Regions from separate parts of the Streptomyces sp. NPDC059906 genome, predicted to be linked through region 1. Evidence: riboswitches for the same ligand, from Rfam matches in the RefSeq annotation. Region 1 holds a riboswitch; the other holds the start of a gene.
What was found. Region 1 has a riboswitch for cyclic di-AMP ahead of ACFV9J_RS14945 (peptidoglycan DD-metalloendopeptidase family protein). Riboswitches for the same ligand answer to the same signal wherever they lie in the genome.
Positions count from the first base shown of each region.

Region 2: it holds a riboswitch for cyclic di-AMP, as region 1 does, so the genes downstream of both, ACFV9J_RS01210 (transglycosylase SLT domain-containing protein) here and ACFV9J_RS14945 (peptidoglycan DD-metalloendopeptidase family protein) in region 1, are expected to answer to the same signal.

Region 1 is NZ_JBHWKU010000008.1:22,339-25,537, forward strand. It holds gene ACFV9J_RS14940 (SGNH/GDSL hydrolase family protein) at 1-428, opposite strand, end outside; gene ACFV9J_RS14945 (peptidoglycan DD-metalloendopeptidase family protein) at 672-1,625, opposite strand; cyclic di-AMP (ydaO/yuaA leader) riboswitch at 1,630-1,786, opposite strand; gene ACFV9J_RS14950 (tyrosine-protein phosphatase) at 2,211-3,008, shown strand; gene ACFV9J_RS14955 (DUF6126 family protein) at 3,030-3,149, opposite strand; gene ACFV9J_RS14960 (helix-turn-helix domain-containing protein) at 3,146-3,199, opposite strand, start outside.
Region 2 is NZ_JBHWKU010000001.1:248,459-251,657, forward strand. It holds gene fahA (fumarylacetoacetase) at 1-197, opposite strand, end outside; gene ACFV9J_RS01205 (HAD family hydrolase) at 563-1,372, shown strand; gene ACFV9J_RS01210 (transglycosylase SLT domain-containing protein) at 1,396-1,896, opposite strand; cyclic di-AMP (ydaO/yuaA leader) riboswitch at 1,901-2,069, opposite strand; gene ACFV9J_RS01215 (polyprenyl synthetase family protein) at 2,750-3,199, shown strand, end outside.

The sequences.
Region 1 (3,199 bases):
GCGCGGACGTGCCCGTTGTACGTGGCGATCTTGCCGCGCAGGTGCTTGAGGACCGGCACCCCACGGGTGTCGAACCCGGTGGTCACCAGGACGGTTCCGGCCGCGGCGGTCAGCGCGGCCACCGCCAGCTCGAACCGCTCGGCGACCTCGTCGGGATCGGTGCCGGGCCGGATGATGTCGTTGCCGCCCGCCGCGAACGAGACGAGGTCCGGCGCGAGTCCGACGACCCGCGGTACCTGCTCCGCCACGATCTGGTCGAGGAGCCTGCCGCGCACGGCGAGGTTCGTGTACGTGAAGTCGCCCTCGGGGCGCCGGTCCGCGAGCAGTACGGCCAGCCGGTCGGCCCAGCCGACGAACGCCCCGTCGGGGCCGGGGTCGCCGACGCCCTCGGTGAAGCTGTCCCCCACCGCCACGTACGACCCGATCACTGCTCTGCTGTCACTCTTCGAATCGTCTGCCACATCGGCCCATGATTCACCTTGGAATGTGACCTACGCGACCGTAGGGCGGGATTGACGGGCGGTGAGAAAGGCCACGCCTAAAGTATTCGTCAATTCCGGAATACGCGAGGGCCCTGCACGGCGCGCACACCGGGGTCCGGACACGCCGAAGGCCGGACCCGGGGATCGGGGTCCGGCCTTCGGGGCGCGGGGGCCGCGCGGAACCGGTCGTCAGACGGAGACGCCGTGCGAGCGCAGGAATGCCAGCGGGTCGATGTCCGAGCCGTAGTCCGGCGTGGTGCGGATCTCGAAGTGCAGGTGCGGGCCGGTCACGTTGCCGGTGGCACCCGAGAGGCCGACCTGCTGACCCGCCGTCACCGACTGACCGGCGGAGACGGAGAGCGAGGAGAGGTGAGCGTACTGGGCGTAGTGGCCGTCGGCGAGCTGGATGACGACCTGGTTGCCGTACGCGCCGCCCCAGCCGGCGGAGACGACGGTGCCCGCGCCGACGGCCTTGAGGGAGGTGCCGGTCGGGACGACGAAGTCGGTGCCGGTGTGGTAGCCGCTGGACCACATGCTGCCGGACTGGTGGTACGGGGTGCCGACGGTGCCGCCCGCGACGGGGGAGGTGTAGCCGCTGGTGGTGCCCGTGGACTGGCTGCCGGTGTCCGAGGAGGAGGCCTTCTCGGCGTCCGCCGACTTCTGGGCCGGCTTCGCGGCGGCGGACTTCTCGGCGGGCTTCTCGGCGGGCTTCTCGGCGGACTTCTGCGCGGGCTTCTGCGACTGCGCGGAGGACGGCGCCGACGACTTGGCGGCCTGGCCGCCGATCGAGAGCTTCAGGCCGGGGTGGATCAGCGACGGGTCGGAACCGACGGCCTCGCGGTTGTCCGTGTAGAGCTTCTTCCAGCCGCCGTCGACGTCCTGCTCGTCGGCGATCTTCGAAAGGTAGTCGCCGCTCTTCACGGTGTAGGTGCGCGAGTCGGAGTTCTTCTCGGCGGCGGCCTTCTTGGCCGAGGCCGGAACGGACTGCGCGGCCTGCTCGGAAACGGAGTGCGCGGGAGCGGCGTTGGCGGCGGCGGCACCCATCAGCGGGAGCGCGAGCGCGGCGCCGCCGGTTCCGGCGACGGCGATGGTGCGGGTCAGGCGCATGGCCCTGGTACGGCGGTGCTTACCCTTCGCGGGCATGGCGAATTCCTCTCCGGCGCCTGCGAGGTGAGCTGTCGGGTGCGGGCTGGAGATGCCCGGCCGCGCAGAACGCGGCTTTACCCCAAGCCGTTCCGGGAACCGGAACAGGCAGTTCTACCTGTGGGTCCCCCGCTCCTGCCGTGTACGGGTGGTCGATGAGTGCGGGCTCCGGTCGGCGGCAGGATTAGGCGTCCGTCCGGATCGGTGGTGAACGTAAGGGACCAAGACGCACACGGACAAGCGAGGGGTTCCCCCGGCGGGTGTTCCGATTGATCCTTTACGGGAATATCCGGTAACCCTGCGTCGATTTCCGCCGCGCGCTTTTGCCTAAAGCCCCTTGAGAAACAGTTGAATTACGTGAACATGACGGGCAACGCACGGTCACGGATATGACGCTGCTCACGCGCCTCGCATTCACCTTCCGCCATTTCAGGGCCAGTTGCTATTAAGGCACCAATTCGGACAGAAGGCTCTTATCGGCTCGGAATATCCCTCGGGGCGCCATTTCGCGCCCAGGTGATGCCGTATCGTCTGGTGGAGCCCGTCGGCGAGCAGCGGCGGCGGGGCGGAGTGGGAGGAGCCCCCGTGACGCAGCAGGTCCCGTCGACCGAACCCGAGCTGACCGGTGTGCGCAACTTCCGGGACGTGGGCGGACTGCCCACCGTGGACGGGCGGCGGGTGCGGCAGGGGGTGCTGTTCCGCAGCGGTCACCTGGCTCACGCCACCGGGGAGGACGCCGCGTTCCTGGCCTCGCTGGGCCTGCACACGATCTTCGACTTCCGCAACGCGGCCGACCAGAAGCTCGAGGGCCCGGACGTCGACCTGCCGGGCGTGCGCAATGTGAACCTGCCGCTGAGCGACCCGGCCGACGGCGCCGAGTTCTGGAAGATGGTCCGTGACGGCGACCTCGACCAGCTGCGCGAGATCCTGGCCGACGGCAAGGGCGCGGACCGGATGATCGGCTCCTACCGCGCGATCGTCACGGAGCGCACTGCGGAGCACTCCCGCATCCTGCACGCGCTCGCCGAGGACAGCGTCCCGGCCCTGATGCACTGCGCCGCCGGAAAGGACCGCGCGGGCCTGTCGATCGCCGTCACCCTGCTCGCCCTGGGCGTCGAGCGCGAGGCCGTCGTCGAGGACTACCTGAAGTCGAACGCCGCGCACCGCCGCTACAAGGTGCGCCGCAGCGGTTCCGCGGCCTCGGCCTACTCCCCCGAGGTCATGGAGCTGCTCAGTCCCCTGTTCGACGCGCGCGCCGAGTACCTGGCGGCGGCCTTCGAGACCGTCGAGGAGACCTGGGGCGGCGTCGACGCCTACCTGGAGCAGGGCCTGCGGCTCACTGCCGGGACCCGGGAGCGGCTGCGCGAGCGGATGCTGGACTGAGCCACCCGCCCGCGGACGGCGCTACTTGGCGCCCACCTCGAACAGCAGGTAGAGGAAGCCGCCGAAGACGTGCCCCAGGGCGATGTAGATGATCAGTCGCACCCACAGGGCGCGCGGGAGCTTCTCCTCCGTGGCACTCATGGCGTCTCTCCGGGGGTCGGGCCGAGGCACAGGGCGGCCGTCGGGCTCTG
Region 2 (3,199 bases), on a different contig from region 1:
TGGGCCGCCGCCCCCGCGTCGAGGACGTGATCGCCCAGCCGGACGCCCACCGTCCGGTCCATCCGGTCCGAACGGTCTGTCCTGTTCATCCGGTCCGTCCGGTCCGTCCGGTCGAGCGAGCCGGGGATCGAGAACACGCCGTACGGAAGGTTGTGCGGGCCGAAGGGGTTGCCCTCGGGGACATCGAAGGGGGGCATCGGATGCTGCCTCGCTTTCGTGCTCGCCATGTGCGCCGTGCGCGCCGTGTGCGCCACGTGATCGGTGTGCGTCGCGTGACACGTGGTCGGGCCACACGTTACGGGTGACGTGCCGCTGTTGGGCAGTGCGACCGAAGGCGGCGGGGCCCGGGACGCGATCTTGGCGCCTGCGGGTGGTTGGCGTGCCATGTCGCTGCCAACCGGGACACAGGCCCTGAACCGGCTTTAGCCGATGATGTGTCAGGATTCGGACATCATCGGGCGTCCTCGGGCAACCCCGTGCGGGTTCGAACGCACTCGCTACGCCCTCGTTCGGAAGCGGTCACGGGTGAGTCGGACGGGTGCGGTGTCCGTATTCTCTGATCATGGACCGCACCGCGTATTCACTCGTCGCCACCGACCTGGACGGCACGCTGCTCCGAGGCGACGACACCGTCTCCGACCGGTCGCTGGCCGCGCTGGCGGGGGCCGCCGGGGCCGGGGCGCGGCACCTGGTGGTGACGGGGCGGCCGGCACCCCGGGTGCGCCCCCTGCTCGACCGGCTCGGCCGCACGGGGCTCGCGGTGTGCGGACAGGGCGCGCAGGTGTACGACGCCGGCGCGCACCGGATGCTGTGGTCGGTCACCCTGGACCGGGAGCTGGCCGAGACCGCGCTCGGCAAGATCGAGGCCGAGGTGGGCCAGGTGTACGCGGCCGTGGACCAGGACGGCGTCGACGGGCTGACGCTCATCGAGCCGGGCTACCTGATGCCCCACCCGACACTGCCCGCGGTGCGCGTCGAGCGGCGTGCGCAGCTGTGGTCCACGCCGATCAGCAAGGTGCTGCTGCGCCACCCCGAGCTGACCGACGACGAACTGGCGGCGACGGCGCGCGCGGTGGTCGGTTCCCTCGCGACGGTCACCATGTCGGGGCCCGGCACGGTGGAGCTCCAGCCCTGCGGCATCACCAAGGCCACCGGTCTGGCGCTGGCCGCCGAGCACCTGGGCCTGGAGCGGCGGCGGACGATCGCCTTCGGGGACATGCCCAACGACATCCCGATGTTCCAGTGGGCGGCCCACGGTGTCGCCATGGCCGGCGCCCATCCCGAACTCAAGGCGGTGGCCGACGAGGTCACCACGACGAACGAGGACGACGGCGTGGCCGTCGTCCTCGAGCGGATCTTCGGTACCTCTTAGGCGAGGTTCGGGGGGCGTACGGCTCAGTACGCGCTGAAGACGTTGTCCATCGAGCCGTAGCGGTCGGCCGCGTAGTTGCAGGCGGCGGTGATGTTGGCGACCGGGTCGTACGGGTCCCAGGAGGTGCCGGGCACGTGGTACGCCTGGAAGGTCGGGTCGATCACCTGGAGCAGACCCTTGGACGGGGTGCCGTTGATGGCGTTGATGTCCCAGTTGTTGATGGCGAGCGGGTTGCCGGAGGACTCACGCATGATGTTGCGGTGAATGCCCTCGTAGGTCCCGGGGATGCCGTGCTGGGCCATGATGTCGAGCGACTCGCGGATCCAGCCGTCGAGGTTGTCCGGGTAGGCCGTGGCCGCCGTGGTGGCGGTCGTGGCGGTCGTGGCGGCGGCCGGGGTGGCCGCGGAGGCGGTGGTGGCGCCGATGAGTGGCAGCGCGAGCACCGCGGCACCGGTGCCGGCCACGGCGAGCTTGCGGGCGAGGCGGCTGGTGCGGGCGTGACGGTTCTGACCGTTGGCAGACATGCGGTGTCCCTCTCCTTACGCCTACGAGGTGAGCTGTCGGGTTCGGGCGGGGAGGTGCCCGGCCGTGCCCTGACGGGTACGGCTTCACCCCGAGCCGCTCCGGTGGTGACCGGTGCGGCGACTTACCTGGGTCCCCCGCTCCTGCCTGCGAGTTTGTTGGGTGGATGACTGTGCGACGGGCGGTGGCAGGATTCGGCGTCCACCCGACAGGCCGGGAACGTATGCGAGAGCACATGTCCGGAACAAGTGCAGGAATCACCCAACGTGCCTGTTGACCTTGTTCTGAGGCCTATGAGGCTCTTGATCCTTTGCTGCTGCCAATCCCCAACTGGCTTGCGGGGCAAAGGGAGGGCACAGGTTCCGGCCGGGTTGCCCGCAGGTTGCCCGGAGTGAGCCAACTCACTGGCTTCAACAAGCACGGCAAATGGGGCATTAACCCCAACTGGGAGCCAACCGGCCGCGGGTGGGGACGGCTTCGGGTGTCGAGCGGGGAGGGGTGGGAAGCGGGGGAGGGGAGGGGGTGGAGAAGGGGTGGAAGCAAGGAGGGGGCGGGCGTCTCGATCGGGTGACGTTCTGGAAGTGCGGGCCGTTGGGAGGAGTGATGGGATCTTCGGTGGCGGCTCCGGCCCGTTCGCCCTCCGGCTCCGGCTCGTCCCCTCTGGCGATATCAATCAAAATCTGCTCATATCACCTGATCAAAAACATACCGTTCATGATCCGATACCGACCAGCCTGTAACGGTGGGCGCTAGCGGTGATCGAAACGTGACCGGATACGCTGACTTGAGTGGTGGCAGCGACCTATCGACAAACCAGGTAATCGCCAGTAGACACCAGCAGACAGGAGACCCCTCGTGACCGTCGTCGGGCCGTTCGGGCTGAGCGTGCGGGACCAGGCTCTGGAAGCCGATGTCCAGGCCGGATTGGTTGCTGTCGAGGAAGGGTTGCTTGAGGCAACCAAAAGCGAGGTGCCGTTCATCACGGAGGCCGCCCAGCACCTGGTGCGGGCCGGCGGGAAACGGTTCCGGCCGCTGCTGGTGATGCTCTCGGCCCAGTTCGGAGACCGCTACGCCCCCGGGATCGTGCCCTCGGCCGTGGTCGTGGAGCTGACCCACCTCGCCACGCTGTACCACGACGACGTGATGGACGAGGCCGCCGTGCGGCGCGGGGTGCCCAGCGCGAACACCCGCTGGGACAACTCGGTCGCCGTCCTCACCGGCGACTTCCTGTTCGCCCGCGCCTCCCAGATCCTCGCCGACCTCGGCCCCGAGGCGGTCCGCGTCCAGGCCCTCGCCTTCGAACGG